Regions from separate parts of the Pseudomonas sp. PP3 genome, predicted to be linked through region 2. Evidence: predicted binding sites of a transcription regulator. Region 2 holds the regulator's gene; each other region holds the start of a gene.

The links. Region 2 encodes FliA, which starts transcription of late flagellar genes. Its sites were predicted from a motif close to CTAAAGTTTNNNNNNNNNNNGCCGNTAA; they were not measured.
Region 1: KHO07_RS24980 (methyl-accepting chemotaxis protein) is a predicted target of FliA. The motif match lies at 3,179-3,206, and genes of this name have one in related genera.
Region 3: KHO07_RS14675 (methyl-accepting chemotaxis protein) is a predicted target of FliA. The motif match lies at 2,610-2,637, and genes of this name have one in related genera.

Annotation. Positions count from the first base shown of each region.
Region 1 is NZ_HG995459.1:5,487,869-5,492,849, forward strand. Features, by position in the region: gene cra (catabolite repressor/activator) at 1-240, shown strand, start outside; gene KHO07_RS24975 (TatD family hydrolase) at 244-1,020, shown strand; gene KHO07_RS24980 (methyl-accepting chemotaxis protein) at 1,060-3,090, opposite strand; gene ampE (regulatory signaling modulator protein AmpE) at 3,270-4,106, opposite strand; gene ampD (1,6-anhydro-N-acetylmuramyl-L-alanine amidase AmpD) at 4,103-4,663, opposite strand; gene KHO07_RS24995 (DUF1631 domain-containing protein) at 4,728-4,981, opposite strand, start outside.
Region 2 is NZ_HG995459.1:1,645,609-1,650,589, forward strand. Features, by position in the region: gene flhA (flagellar biosynthesis protein FlhA) at 1-509, shown strand, start outside; gene flhF (flagellar biosynthesis protein FlhF) at 521-1,846, shown strand; gene fleN (flagellar synthesis regulator FleN) at 1,963-2,793, shown strand; gene fliA (RNA polymerase sigma factor FliA) at 2,790-3,530, shown strand; gene KHO07_RS07640 (chemotaxis response regulator CheY) at 3,697-4,068, shown strand; gene KHO07_RS07645 (protein phosphatase CheZ) at 4,088-4,876, shown strand; gene KHO07_RS07650 (chemotaxis protein CheA) at 4,931-4,981, shown strand, end outside.
Region 3 is NZ_HG995459.1:3,234,684-3,239,664, forward strand. Features, by position in the region: gene KHO07_RS14655 (LysR substrate-binding domain-containing protein) at 1-866, shown strand, start outside; gene KHO07_RS14660 (MmcQ/YjbR family DNA-binding protein) at 863-1,222, shown strand; gene KHO07_RS14665 (DUF1294 domain-containing protein) at 1,219-1,647, opposite strand; gene KHO07_RS14670 (undecaprenyl-diphosphate phosphatase) at 1,644-2,474, opposite strand; gene KHO07_RS14675 (methyl-accepting chemotaxis protein) at 2,733-4,367, shown strand; gene pnuC (nicotinamide riboside transporter PnuC) at 4,488-4,981, shown strand, end outside.

The DNA.
Region 1 (4,981 bases), 2.6 Mb from region 2:
GGCGTGTTCGACGCGCTGCACGACTTCCCGCTGAAAAACCGTCCGTTGCGCCTCGGCACGTTCGGCGACACCCAATTGCTGGACTTCCTGCCGCTGCCGGTCAACGCCATGGCCCAGCAACATCAGTTGATTGCCGACAAAGCCCTGGCGCTGGCCCTGGCAGCCATCGAGCAGTCCGATTACCAACCCGGCGTGCAAGCCATTCAACGGACGTTCAAACAACGTATCCGTCAGGACTGAGCCATGGACCTGATCGACACCCACACGCACCTGGATTTTCCCGACTTCGACGCGGATCGTCAGGCGCTGATGACCGAAAGCCGCGCCCTTGGAGTCCGGCAAATGGTGGTGCTGGGGGTTTATCAGGGTAATTGGCAACGGGTCTGGGAACTGGTGCAAAACGATCCAGACCTGCATGCGGCGTTCGGTTTACATCCGGTGTATCTGGACGATCATCGACCGCAAGACTTGCGCGAACTCGGTGACTGGCTAAGCCGTCTGGCCGGTCACCGACAGTTGTGCGCGGTGGGCGAAATCGGCCTCGACTACTTCATCGAAACCCTCGACCGAGAGCGCCAGCAAGCGTTGTTCGACGCACAGCTGCAACTGGCGGTGGACTTCAATCTACCGGCACTGATTCATGTGCGACGCAGCCACGCGGCGGTGATCGCCACGCTAAAACGCTTCAAGGTGAAACGTACCGGGATCATCCACGCCTTCGCCGGCAGCAAGGAAGAGGCGCGCGAATACATCAAGCTGGGTTTCAAACTGGGTCTTGGCGGCGCCGCGACCTGGCCCCAGGCACTGCGCATGCACCGAGTACTCGCCGAGCTGCCGCTCGACTCGGTGGTGCTGGAAACCGACTCACCGGACATGGCGCCCGCCATGTTCCCCGGCCAACGCAACAGCCCGGCGCACTTGCCGGCGATCTGTGCCGCACTGGCCGAGATCATGGCCATCAGCCCCGAACACCTGGCCGCCGTCAGCACGGCCAATGCCCGGGAGTTGTTCGGCTGGTAATTCCAGACAGCCCAAAACAACAGGGTCACCGGATGTCGGTTAAACGCGGAACGCGCTGATCAACTGTTTCAGCTCCACCACCTGCGCCGACAACGCGCGGCTGGCGTCCTCGGTCTGGTGCGCGCCTTCAGCGGTGCGCTCGCCGGCGCGGTTGATCTCGACGATGTTCTGATCGATGTCGTGCGCCACGGCGGTTTGTTGCTCCACGGCGGCGGCGATCTGCTGATTCTGGTCGACGATCATGCCGACTGCACCAAGGATGTTTTCCAGCGCAAGCTGGACCTTTTCCGACTGTCCCACGGTGCCATTTGCCATCTCATGGCTGACGCCCATCGCCTTGACCGCCGCACCGACACCGCCGTGCAATTTGGCAATCATCTGCTCGATTTCCTCGGTCGATTGCTGGGTGCGCTTGGCCAGGGTCCGGACCTCGTCCGCCACCACGGCAAACCCGCGCCCTTGCTCACCGGCCCGTGCCGCCTCGATCGCAGCGTTCAGCGCCAGCAGGTTGGTCTGCTCGGCGATGCTCTTGATCACTTCCAGCACGCGGCTGATGGACTGGCTGTCACTGGCCAGCTGATTGATCACCAACACCGACTGATCGATCTCACTGGCCAGCGCCGCGATGCTGCCTTGCTGGGACTGCACCAGCCCTCGCCCGCTGATGGTTTCATCGTTGACGCTGTGGGCGCTGCTGACCGCCGCGGCGGCACTGCGCGCGACTTCCAGGGACGTCGCCGACATCTGGTTCATCGCCGTGGCCACCTGCTCGATCTGCGTGCGTTGTCCGGCCACAGCCTGGTTACTTTGCGCCGAAACGCTCTCCACTTGCCCGGCCTGGCGCTCAACCTCACTGACGGTCTGCCCGACGCGCTCGATCAGGTCATGGATTTTCTTCACCGTGCCGTTGAACACCTCGCCCAACTCGCCCAACTCGTCGCGGCTATTGGCACTGAAAGTTACCGTCATGTCGCCGGCCGCCACTTTGTCCATGACCCCACCCAGACGTTTGAGGGTGGTGCGGGTGGACGCGTAGAAACCGCCGTAAAGATAGAAGATCAGGATAAACACCACCGACAACGCCACGGCCTGCAGGATCATGTGGGTGCGGTTCTGGTCCAGGCGCTGCTGCAACTGGGTGCCAAGAAACTTCAGGGTGTCTTCGTTGAGTTGGTAGGTCTTGTCCATCAAGACGGTGACCTGATCGTAGAAGGCCTGCCACGGCGCATCGAGCGTGTCGGCCATCACCACCTGTTCTTCGAACAGCTCACTGGCCTTTTTCAATGACGCTCTGCTGCTGTCAGCCTGAGCAGCCAGGGTTTGCGCCGCCGCTTTGCTGGAATTCGTCGCGTCCTGCAATTTCAGACCGTACTCGGCCTGGAGTTTTTCGATCTGCCCCAACAGCTCATCGAATCGGTTGCTCGACGCCGAGTTGAGAAAACCTTGCCCCAGCGAGGACGCGCCCATCGCCCGGCCTTCACCCAGAACCTGAGTGATGCGCGGCGTGACGCTGGTCACCAATTCACTGAGCTGGCGAATGTCACTTTGGTTGTCGAGGCTCAGGCCGGACTGACTGGCAATGAGCTGACTGAAAAGCTGGGCATTGCCCACCAGCTTGCCTGTCAGCGCACTTTTGCTTTGCAGGGATTTTTCCGTTTGCTGTGCCTTGAACGCGGCGATCATTTCATCGCGCTTGCCATCGAACACCGCGATTTGCTCCGGTTCGCTGCTCATCGCCGTCAGCCCTTGCAGACGCGTCAGTACGCTTTGTTCCAGGCTGCTGATCTGCGACTCGATATTCGCGGCCTTACCGGACTGGCCGAGGGCAACGTTGATCTGCACCAAATTGTTCAGGGTTTCCAGATCGCGTCGCAGCGTCAGGCTGCTGCCCAACAGGTCGAGGCTTTGCAGTTCAATCCGGGTGCCCTGGAATTCGCGATAGGAATCACGCACCAGGTAGAAGTTGGTCACCAGCATTGGCACCAGGAACAGAACGCTGATCAGGCTGAACTTCATGCCGAAGCTCAGGCGATTCATTAGCGCGACGGCGGGATAGAGCAAGCTCTTCACTGGAAGTCTCCCTTGGATTTCTTATTTTTATTGGCAGGCGCAGCGAGACAGCAGATAGCCACTATTCGGCGCTATCTCTGTATAGCTTAAATCGGCAGGGGTTTTTGTAACTTAAGGTTAACGGGAGTCAAATGAGGGCCTGTGGCAGCAGACGCAGCCTGCCACAGGCATCAGAGGATTCAGGGCAGGACAGTCCACAAGGCGAAACCGGCATACCAGAGCACCGCCGCCCGCAGCAGTAACTCCCAGAGCCGGTCCAGATTATTGATGCCGTCAGGTCCGGCCACCGGCGCAGGAATTTCAGCGGCCACCCGCCCGGCCTTCTCGATCAACTGAGCGGCACTGATGTTCCAGTTCAGCAGCTCATGCAACATCACGCGGCTGACGGCGACAAAGTTGCCGACCAAGGCAAAACTTGCGGCCAGCAAGCGCACCGGCACCCAATCAAAGGCGTGACGCAATTGCCCCGCGCGCTCGACCACGGCCGGGTTTTTCCCGTGCTCTTCAGCCAAAGCCAGCAGGCGATAACTCAAGGCCGCGACCGGTCCCAACAGGAAATACCAGAAAATCACCGCGAAAAAGCTTTGGTAAGCCTCCCACAGCAAATGCCCTTCGACCCGCTCCAGCAGCTGTTCGCCGCTGTCGGCGCAGATGTCCAGATCGCGCTTGGCGACATGGGCTGCCGCTTGCAGGTCTTCCCGGCGCCAGGCATCGCGAAAAGGCCCGAGACCGGCCAGCAGATCACCGCGCCCCAGGCTGTAAATCACCACCAACAGGTGCACCGGCAAGGCCAGCAGACCGTAAGCCACTGGCTCAATCACCACCAGCAGCAAGCCAAGCAGCGCAACAGGAAACAGCACCAGGATCGCCAAAACCAGCCACGGACGCTTTACCAGACGCGGGCTGATCTCAAGCTTGTGCAGCTCGCGAACCCAGCCCGCGTCGCGTTGAACCCGATGGCGCAGGGCCGAAAACTTCTCGATCCAGACCGCCAACAGCAACACCAGAAAACTCATTGTCCATCCTCATTTGCCAGGGCCGCACGATAGCGTGCCCAGTCGAACGCCGGTCCCGGATCCGTCTTGCGTCCGGGGGCGATGTCGCTATGTCCGCAGATCCGTTGTGCAGTGATCGCCGGAAACGCCGCCTGCAGCTGCCGGGTCAGGCCGGTCAACGCGCGATATTGATCATCGGTGAACGGCAGATCATCCGTGCCCTCCAGTTCGATGCCCACGGAAAAATCGTTACAGGTTTCCCGTCCCTCGAAGTTCGAAACGCCAGCGTGCCAGGCGCGCTCAAGGCAAGAGACAAACTGGGTGATGGCACCGTCACGCTCAATCAGAAAATGCGCGGACACCCGCAGGTCGGCAATCCCCTCAAAGTAGGGGTGCTCCGTGACATCCAGACGATTCTGGAAAAACGCCTGCACCTTGCCCGTGGCGAATTGTGCCGGCGGCAAGCTGATGTTGTGGATCACCAGCAGGGAGATTTCGCCCTCGGGGCGCGCATTGAAGTTGGGCGAGGGGCACAAACGCACGTCCTGGCACCAACCGCTCGCGTGGTCCAACAGCATACCGATTCCTTCAACGACAAGTGTGTTGACCCCCAGTATGCCGCGATAGCCCCCCGGGACGCGATCACTTGCCGCGTTCGAGGCGTCGCAAGTTGCCGATCACCGACTCCAGCGCCCGATCAAACAGCAAGGTGTCATCGAGTGTACGCACCGCGCCGCGACGAAACTCCAGGGCCAGGCCGGTGCGGCTGCGCTCCAGCACCTTCATGCCGGTGCGGTTGACGAAAATGTAGTGGCCCGTCGCGTCGAGGATCGCCGCCAGCTTGCAGCGCAGCGTATTGTCCTGATCCTCCTGGAACTCGACCCAGCAACCCAGGC
Region 2 (4,981 bases):
TGTCGCTGTCGCAACTGCTCAAGGTTCTGCAAGCGCTGCTGGCCGAACAGGTGCCGGTGCGTGACATACGCAGCATTGCCGAAGCCATCGCTAACAATGCTTCCAAGAGTCAAGATACCGCCGCATTGGTGGCCGCTGTGCGCGTCGGCGTAAGCCGCGCAATCGTGCAAAGCATTGTAGGCACTGACTCCGAGCTGCCAGTGATCACCCTGGAGCCAAGGTTGGAACAAATATTGCTCAATAGTCTGCAGAAGGCAGGACAAGGCTCGGAAGAGGGCGTTCTGCTGGAGCCAAGCATGGCTGAAAAGCTGCAACGCTCGCTGATCGATGCAGCGCAGCGCCAGGAGATGCAAGGTCAACCGGTGATTCTGCTGGTGGCCGGTCCGGTCCGCGCGATGCTCTCGCGATTTGGCCGACTGGCAGTCCCGGGTTTGCACGTGTTGGCTTATCAGGAAATCCCTGACAACAAGCAAGTGACCATCGTTGCGACAGTAGGGCCCAACGGCTGAGGTAGTGGTTTATGCAAGTTAAGCGTTTTTTCGCCGCCGATATGCGTCAGGCCATGAAACTGGTTCGTGATGAGCTGGGCGCTGATGCGGCCATCATTGGCAACCGCCGCATTGCCGGTGGTGTCGAGCTGACGGCTGCCCTGGATTACAAGCTGTCGGCGCTGGCGCCACGCGTGCCGAACATGGAGCTCGAAGACGAGCTGCGCAAGACCCAGTCGCGCATCGTCACCGCCCAGGCCGAGTTGAGCCTGCGCAGCGACGGCGAAAGCGACAACGCCACCAATCGCCAATTGTTCGCCGGTTTGCCGCTCACCGCAGCCGAGCCGCTGATCGAGCCGACCTACGCCGAGCCTCGTCGCCCTGCGCCAGCTCCGGCTCCGGCGGCCGCGATGGATTCCCGGGTATTTGACTCGATGCGTTTCGAGCTCAACAGCCTGCGCGAGCTGATGGAAGTACAGCTGGGCTCCCTGGCGTGGAATCAGCTGCAAGGCAGCAGCCCGGGCCAGGCCAACCTCTGGCGTCGTCTGCAACGTATCGGTTTGTCCGGGCCGTTGTCTCGCGACCTGCTGGCGCTGATCACCGACATTCAAGAACCCCGTCAGGCCTGGCGCATGTTGCTGGCGCACCTGGCGCGGATGATCGCCACGCCGGAAATCGAGCCGCTGGAAGAGGGCGGGGTGATTGCCATGGTCGGCCCTGCCGGCATGGGCAAGACCACCACCCTGGCCAAACTGGCTGCCCGTTACGTGCTCAAGTACGGCGCGCAGAATATCGCGCTGGTGAGCATGGACAGCTACCGCATCGGTGCCCAGGAGCAGCTCAAGACCCTCGGTCGGATTCTCAATGTGCCGGTGACCCACGTTGATCCGGGGCAATCGCTGGTGCAAGCGCTGGAACCCCTGCTGCGCAAGCGCGTGGTGCTGATCGATACCGCCGGCCTTCAGGCCAGCGATCCGGCTCTGCGCATGCAGCTCGAAAGCCTGGCCGGACGAGGCATAAAATCAAAAAATTATCTGGTCCTGGCAACCACCAGCCAGAAACAGGTTCTAACCGCCGCTTATCACAGTTACAAGCGCTGCGGGCTTGCTGGCTGCATCCTGACTAAACTGGATGAAACGGCAAGTCTGGGCGAAGTGCTGAGCCTGGCCATCAGCCATGAATTACCGGTGGCCTACCTGACTGATGGCCCGCGGATTCCGGATGATTTGCATCTGCCGCGTCGTCATCAACTGGTCAGCCGCGCCGTCAGCGTGCAAATGCAGGAAGAACCCAGCGAAGAAGCCATGGCTGACATGTTCGCTGATATCTACCACAGCCCCACCAAACAGGTAGGCTGAGGTAACAATGAATAGTTTTTGTACCTACATCGATGGTCTGCCATGCATTGTTCGGTTTACGAACGCGCAGCCAGTAATGTGGCCTCCGTCTATGCAAGACAAGGTAAAGAAATAACATGGGCAGCATGCATCCCGTACAGGTGATCGCGGTGACCGGCGGCAAAGGTGGCGTCGGGAAAACTAACGTGTCAGTGAACTTGTCCCTGGCTTTGGCTGAACTTGGCCGGCGCGTCATGTTGCTGGACGCCGACCTGGGGCTGGCGAACGTCGACGTTCTGTTGGGCCTGACACCCAAACGTACCCTGGCCGACGTGATCGAAGGTCGCTGCGAGCTGCGCGACGTCCTGTTGCAGGGCCCGGGCGGCATCCGCATCGTTCCCGCCGCGTCCGGCACCCAGAGCATGGTTCACTTGAGCCCGGCGCAACATGCCGGCCTGATCCAGGCCTTCAGCGACATCGGCGACAACCTCGACGTGCTGGTGATTGACACCGCTGCGGGTATCGGTGACTCGGTAGTCAGTTTTGTCCGTGCGGCCCAGGAAGTGTTGCTGGTGGTCTGCGACGAGCCGACCTCGATCACCGACGCTTATGCGTTGATCAAACTGCTTAACCGCGACTACGGCATGAACCGCTTCCGCGTCCTGGCCAACATGGCCCAGAGCCCGCAGGAAGGGCGCAACCTGTTCGCCAAGTTGACCAAAGTCACGGATCGCTTCCTCGACGTCGCCCTGCAATACGTCGGCGCCGTGCCTTATGACGAAAGCGTGCGCAAGGCCGTGCAAAAACAGCGTGCCGTTTACGAAGCGTTCCCGCGCTCCAAGTGCTCGCTGGCCTTCAAGGCGATCGCGCAGAAGGTCGACACCTGGCCGCTGCCCGCCAACCCGCGCGGGCATCTGGAGTTCTTCGTCGAGCGCCTCGTGCAACAAACGGCAGGACCCGTGCTATGACAGCCAGCGGCTACAACCTCTACAAGAAATCGGCACGCGATGCGCAGTACGAGCTGATCGAGCGTTACGCGCCGCTGGTCAAACGCATTGCCTACCACTTGCTGGCGCGTCTGCCGGCCAGTGTCCAGGTCGAAGACTTGATCCAGGCCGGGATGATTGGCCTGCTGGAAGTTTCGACCAAATACGACGCCAGCAAAGGCGCAAGTTTCGAGACGTACGCGGGCATCCGCATCCGCGGCGCCATGCTCGATGAAGTGCGCAAGGGCGACTGGGCGCCACGCTCGGTCCACCGCAATACCCGCATGGTCAGCGACGCCATCCGCTCGATTGAAGCTAAAACCGGCCGTGACGCTAAAGATCACGAAGTTGCGGCCGAACTCCAATTGAGTCTCGACGATTACTACGGGATTTTGAACGACACCCTGGGCAGCCGTTTATTCAGTTTCGACGATCTGTTGCAGGACGGCGAACACGAAGGGCTGCACGAGGATGGCGCGAGTGCTCACCTCGAGCCGTCACGCGATCTGGAAGATGAACGCTTTCAGGCAGCGCTGGCGGACGCGATTGCCAATTTGCCGGAGCGTGAGCGACTGGTGTTGGCGCTGTACTACGACGAAGAGTTGAATCTCAAGGAAATCGGTGAGGTCCTGGGGGTCAGCGAATCTCGGGTCAGCCAGTTACATAGCCAGTGCGCAGCCCGTTTGCGGGGGCGTTTGGGAGAGTGGCGAGCGCGCTGAAGGCAGTGTGGGGGCACTGCGACGTGGCTGGTGGGGTGATGAACCGCGCCGGTCTCGCTTCGTTGTACTCCAGACAGTCATTGAGTGCTTTGCCAGATTGATTGAAATGGCGCGTCCAGGTGCTGGGCGCGTTTTAGTCTGCTTGGAGGTCGAATTGGACAAGAACATGAAAATCCTCATCGTTGATGACTTCTCAACGATGCGGCGGATCATAAAAAACCTGTTGCGTGACCTTGGGTTCACCAACACGGTCGAGGCCGACGATGGCACTACCGCCATTCCGGTACTCAACAGCGGGAGCATCGACTTTCTGGTGACCGACTGGAACATGCCTGGCATGACCGGTATCGATCTGCTGCGCCACGTGCGTGCCGATGAAAAGCTCAAGCACCTGCCGGTGCTGATGGTGACCGCTGAAGCCAAGCGCGAGCAGATCATCGAAGCGGCCCAGGCCGGTGTAAACGGCTATGTGGTCAAACCCTTCACGGCCCAGGCGTTGAAAGAAAAAATCGAGAAGATTTTCGAACGCATCGGTTGAACTGCGCCACGGGGGAGCTATGGGGCATAACGAATCTTCGCAGGGCGATTTTGAATCGACCCTGAAAAAACACGCCGTCGAACTGGTCGCGAGCCTTGAAAAAGGCAGGTTTGGCGATGCTGTGCAATTGATCCATGAGCTCAACCAGACCCGTGACCGCGGCCTGTATCAGGAAGTGGGCAAGCTCACCCGCGAGCTGCATAGCGCGATCGTCAATTTTCAGATTGCCCCGCACATGCCGCAAGCCGAGGAGGTGTCACAGATCACCGACGCCACCGAGCGTCTGGGCTATGTGGTCAAGCTGACCGAGGCCGCGGCCAACCGCACCATGGACCTGGTGGAAAACGCCACGCCGCTGGTCAACAGCCTGGCCGACGAAGCCCAGGCCTTGAGCACGGATTGGGGGCGGTTCATGCGTCGCGAAGTCGGCGCTGAAGAGTTCCGCGAACTGGCCCGGCGCGTCGACGGGTTCCTGGCACGCAGCAGCACAGACAACCGTGCCGTGTCGGGCAACCTCAACGACATCCTGCTGGCCCAGGATTATCAGGACCTCACAGGTCAAGTGATCAAGCGTGTGACCCAACTGGTCACCGAAGTTGAAAGCAACCTGCTCAAGCTCGTACTCATGGCCAGCCAGGTGGACCGCTTTGCGGGCATCGAACATGACCGTGAAGCGATGCTTGCAGAAAAAGATCCACAAAAACATCTCTCTCAGGGTGAAGGTCCGCAGATTCATGCCGATAAAAGAGAAGACGTTGTGTCCGGTCAGGACGATGTGGACGATTTGTTATCCAGCCTGGGATTTTAGCGTTTTAGAATTTTAGGTTTTTTGGGTTTTTAGACCTGTAGGAGCACACCATTAATGAGCTTCGGCGCCGATGAAGAGATCCTTCAGGATTTCCTGGTTGAGGCC
Region 3 (4,981 bases), 1.6 Mb from region 2:
AGGCCGGCGGTTTCGCGGCGGCTGGGCGTTTGCTGGGGATTCCCAAGTCGCGCCTGTCGCGGCGCATCGCCGAACTGGAGGAGCGTCTCGGCGCGCGTCTGCTGCAACGCACCACCCGCCAGCTCAAGCTGACGGCCGTGGGTGAACGCTACCTGCGGCATTGCCAGGCGATGTTGCTGGAAGCCGAAATGGCCGATGAAGCCGTGGCCAGCATGTCCAGCGAACCACGCGGTCGCTTGCGGGTGTCCTCTCCCGTCGGATTGGCCCACGAAATGCTGCCGGGGGTGATCAGCAGTTTTCTGGAGAAATATCCGCAAGTACAGCTGGAGGTCATGCTGGTCAACCGTCGCGTCGATCTGGTGACCGAAGGCGTCGATGTTGCTTTGCGCGTACGAGAACCGGGCGACGAAGACCCGTTGCTGGTAACCCGAAGACTCCGTCAGGCACAGATGCTGATGGTGGCCAGCCCCGCGTTCCTCAAGGGGCATGACATCAATCACCCGGACGACCTGAAAAGCCTTCCCGTGCTCGGCGCCCTGGAACCCGATCGAATGGTGCACATTCGTCTGGTCGACCGCCAGGGCAAGCATTATGACCTGGCCCTTGAAGCGCGATTGGGCATAGACGACTTCATCGTGCGCAAGACTTGCGCCCTCGCCGGCCAGGGCTTCACCACTTTGCCGATGATGTACTGCGAACAGGAATTGGCAAACGGCTCGCTGGTGCAGTTGCTGCCTGAATGGTCGTTGCCGGGTGGCTGGTTGCAAGCGGTCTACCCTCATCGACGCGGCGTGATGCCGGCCGTGCGCGCCTGGCTCGACCATCTGATTGAAACATTCAATGCCTGTGGGGATCGTTTGATATGAAGGCTGGACGCATGAGCGAAGCGCAGGTCGCGGCATTCTGTCTTGCATTGCCGGGTGCGCGGGAAGACTACAAATGGGGCGGCGTGCGGGTATTTTCGATTGCCGGGAACAAGATGTTCGCCTTGCAGAACCTGCGGGGGGAGTCCCTCGCATTCAAGGTCGACAAGGATTTGTTTCTTGGTCATTGCGACCGACCAGGCATTCACCCGGCGCCTTATCTGGCGCGCGCCCAATGGATCATCATGAACACGCCCTACCCGCTGGGCGCCGAGGAATTGCAAGGCCTGTTGCAACGCTCCCACCAACTGGTGGTCAGCAAATTGCCCAAGCGGACCCGGATCGGCTTACTGCTTTAAAACAATGCAAACAGGCGGGCGCCAAGAAACAGCATGTCGATCCAGAACACCTGGTGCAGCAGCACGATGAACCAGAACACCACCTGAAACGAAACCTTGCGCGTCTTGTGCCGAAACACCTGCTGAGCCAGCAGTGCGCCCGGCCAGCCACCAGCGAACTCCAACGCATGCAGCACGTTTTCCGGGGTTCGCCACTGCTCGGCGCGGGCCTTGCGCTTGTCGCTCCAATACAGCAAAAACGCCAGCACACTGACGATGCCGTAGGCCGCCAGAGGAATCATCGACACTCCTTGCAGCCATAACGACATCGAACCAGACAGTGGCAGCGCACACAGCGTCGCAAACACCAGCCATTTCAAGCGAAGGTTCTGAATCCCGCCTCCGGGTGGACGGCCGCGGTTGTTGCGTGCGCTGGAATCACTCATGGCTGGGCGGCTGTCCAGTCGACCCAACCGAACTGCCAAGTCGCCAAAATCAACAGACCGAAGGCGATGCGATACCAGGCGAATGCCGCATAGCTGTGACTGGCGATAAACTTGAGCAAGCCACGCACGGCGATCATCGCGAAGATGAACGCCGTAACGAAACCGATGGCGAACACCGGGAAGTCAGCCGGCACAAACAGCTCGTGGTACTTGTAGCCCGAATACACCGCTGCACCGACCATGGTCGGCATGGCCAGGAAGAACGAGAACTCGGTGGCGGTCTTGCGCGACAGGCCGAACAACAGGCCACCGATGATCGTCGAGCCAGAACGCGAAGTGCCCGGAATCATCGCCAGGCACTGGGCGAAGCCCACCTTGAGTGCATCTTTCCAGGTGATCTCGTCGACCGTTTCGGCATGAACTTCATGCTGGCGTTTTTCGGCCCACAGCATGATCACCCCGCCCACCACCAAGGCCGTGGCCACGGTGATCGGGTTGAACAGGTAGTGGTGAATCAAGTCGGCGAAAATCACCCCCAACACCACGGCCGGCAGGAAGGCAATCAGCAGGTTCGCCGTGAAGCGACGTGCACTTGGCTGGGTTGGCAAGCCGATGACCACGTCGAAAATCTTGCGGCGAAACTCCCAGACTACCGCCAGGATCGCCCCGAGCTGGATGATGATGTTGAACGCCATGGCGCGTTCACCACCGAAGTCGAGCAAGTCTGCAACAATGATCTGGTGCCCGGTACTGGAAATGGGCAAAAACTCCGTCAGTCCTTCTACAACGCCAAGAATCAAAGCCTGAAAGGCAGTCCAAAAATCCATCAATCCCCCAAAAGGCTATGCGTGTGCGCATGCCCCGTCAGTATTATCCAAGCGTTCACTGCGATCAGCGTAGTTGAAGTCCGCGTGCACAAAGCCCCCTCCTGACCCCGAAAATTGCGTGAAAATCATTTTGGATTCAGGTTTTTGCGCACCGGGCCGAAATCCTATCAGACAAGCCTGAAAAGCGCTGCCGCGTTATCAGGCCTGACAGGATGCAGGCGATCACTTTACAAAAACAAGAAACCGGAGCACCGCGTTATGAACAGCTTGCGCAATATGTCGATCAGCCGGCGGTTGTGGCTCATCTTGATCGTGGCCGTCATGATGCTGTTGGCCTTGGGCGTCTTGATGCTCAAGCAGATTCACGATGACCTGTACGACGCCAAGGCTCAGAAAACCCAGCATGTGGTGGAGACGGCCAGCGGCATTCTGAGTTACTACCACGGCCTGGAAACCGCCGGCACCCTCACGCGTGACGCTGCCCAGAAACAGGCGCTGACTGCCGTGCGCGGCTTGCGCTACGACCAGAACGACTACTTCTGGATCAACGATCTGACGCCGGTGATGGTCATGCACCCGGCCAACCCGAAACTCGACGGCCAGAACCTCTCGGCCATCCGCGATCCGGATGGCTTTGCCGTGTTCAACGAAATGGTCGCCGTGGCCAAGAGCAAAGGCGCCGGGATCATCAACTATCGTTGGCCAAAGCCGGGCGCCAGCGCGCCGGTCGAGAAAACTTCCTACGTCAAACTGTTCGAACCCTGGGGCTGGGTCCTCGGCTCCGGGGTGTACATCGATGACATGCAAGCCGAGTTTTACGGGCAAGTCTGGGAAGCAGCGTTTATTGGCCTGGCGATTGCGCTGATCATGGTTGCGCTGGTGATCCTGATCGCCCGCAGCATCGTGCGCCCACTGCAGGACACCGTGAACGCGATGGCCAATATTGCCAGCGGGGAAAGCGACCTGACCCGCAGTCTCGACACCCACGGCCAGGATGAAGTCACGCAGCTGGCAAGGCACTTCAATGCCTTTACCGCCAAGCTTCGCCAGGTGATCGGCGAGTTGCAGGTGTCCGCCAGTGCCTTGGGCCAATCGTCCAGCGAACTGGGCAACGACGCCACCCAGGCCCAGCAGCGCAGTCAGCAACAGTCGCAACAAATGGAACTGGTGGCCACGGCCATCAATGAAGTGACCTATGGCGTGCAGGATGTGGCGAAGAACGCCGAACATGCCGCCAGTGAAATGCGCGACGCCGAAGCCCAGGCCCAGCAAGGCCAGATCAACATCAACGGCAGCCTGCAGCAGATCGATACCTTGTCCTCGACCATCAATCAGGCCGTGGAAGTCATTCGCACCCTGGCCACCGAGAGCACGCAGATTGGCAGCGTTCTGGAAGTGATCCGTTCCATCGCCGAACAGACCAATCTGCTGGCCCTGAACGCGGCCATCGAGGCGGCCCGCGCCGGGGAACAAGGTCGAGGGTTTGCCGTGGTGGCCGACGAGGTTCGACTGTTGGCCCAGCGTACCCAGAAATCGACGGCGGAGATCCAGACGATGATCGAGCGCCTGCAAAGTCATTCCGAAGCAGCGGTCAAGGTGATCAGCGACAGCAGCCGCGCCTCGCAACTGACGATTGAACAGGCAGGCCTTGCCGGTGCGAGCCTGAATGCAATTGGCCAGGCATTGCGCAATCTGAACGGTCTGAACGCGTCGATTGCCAGCGCCACCCTGCAGCAGGCGCACGTGGTCGAGGACATCAATCAGAACGTGACGCAAGCCGCCGGGTTGTCCCACAGCACCGCGCTGGCGGCTGAGCAGTCCAGTGCGGCGAGCGTGCGGCTCAAGGGGCTGAGTGAGCAGTTGAACGGGTTGCTGAGGCAGTTCAGGGTGTAACACTCGACAGATCGCAGCTTCAGGCAGCCCCTCTGCTCTGCAGGTGCTGCCGAAGGCTGCGATCTTTTGTTCTCTGCGGGTACAATCCGCACCCTCTTCGATTTTCCTCAAGGAACCTCCATGTCCGGGCTTGAACTGTTTGCCGCCACCCTCGGTGTCATTGCCGTCTGGTTGACGGTCAAGCAGAACCCTTGGTGCTGGCCGATCGGCCTGGTCATGGTGCTTATCTATAGCTGGATCTTCTTCGAAGTGAAGCTGTATTCGGACATGCTCCTGCAAGTGATCTACGCCGCCCTGCAGCTGTATGGCTGGTGGCAATGGACCCGTGCGGGTGAGGCCAGTCATGGTCGTGAAGTCAGTCGGCTGGACAGCCGATCAGTGACGATCGGATTGATCATCGGTGCCAATGGCAGTCTATTGCTCGGCGCCGCGATGGCGCACTGGACCGACGCGGCCCAACCCTGGCTCGACGCGGCACTGACCGGTTTCAGCCTGGTGGCGCAAGTGTGGATGGCGCAAAAACGCGTTCAATGCTGGCCGCTCTGGATCGCCGTGGATGTGATCTTCGTCGGGTTGTTTATCTACAAAGACCTGTATTTGACGGCTGCGCTGTA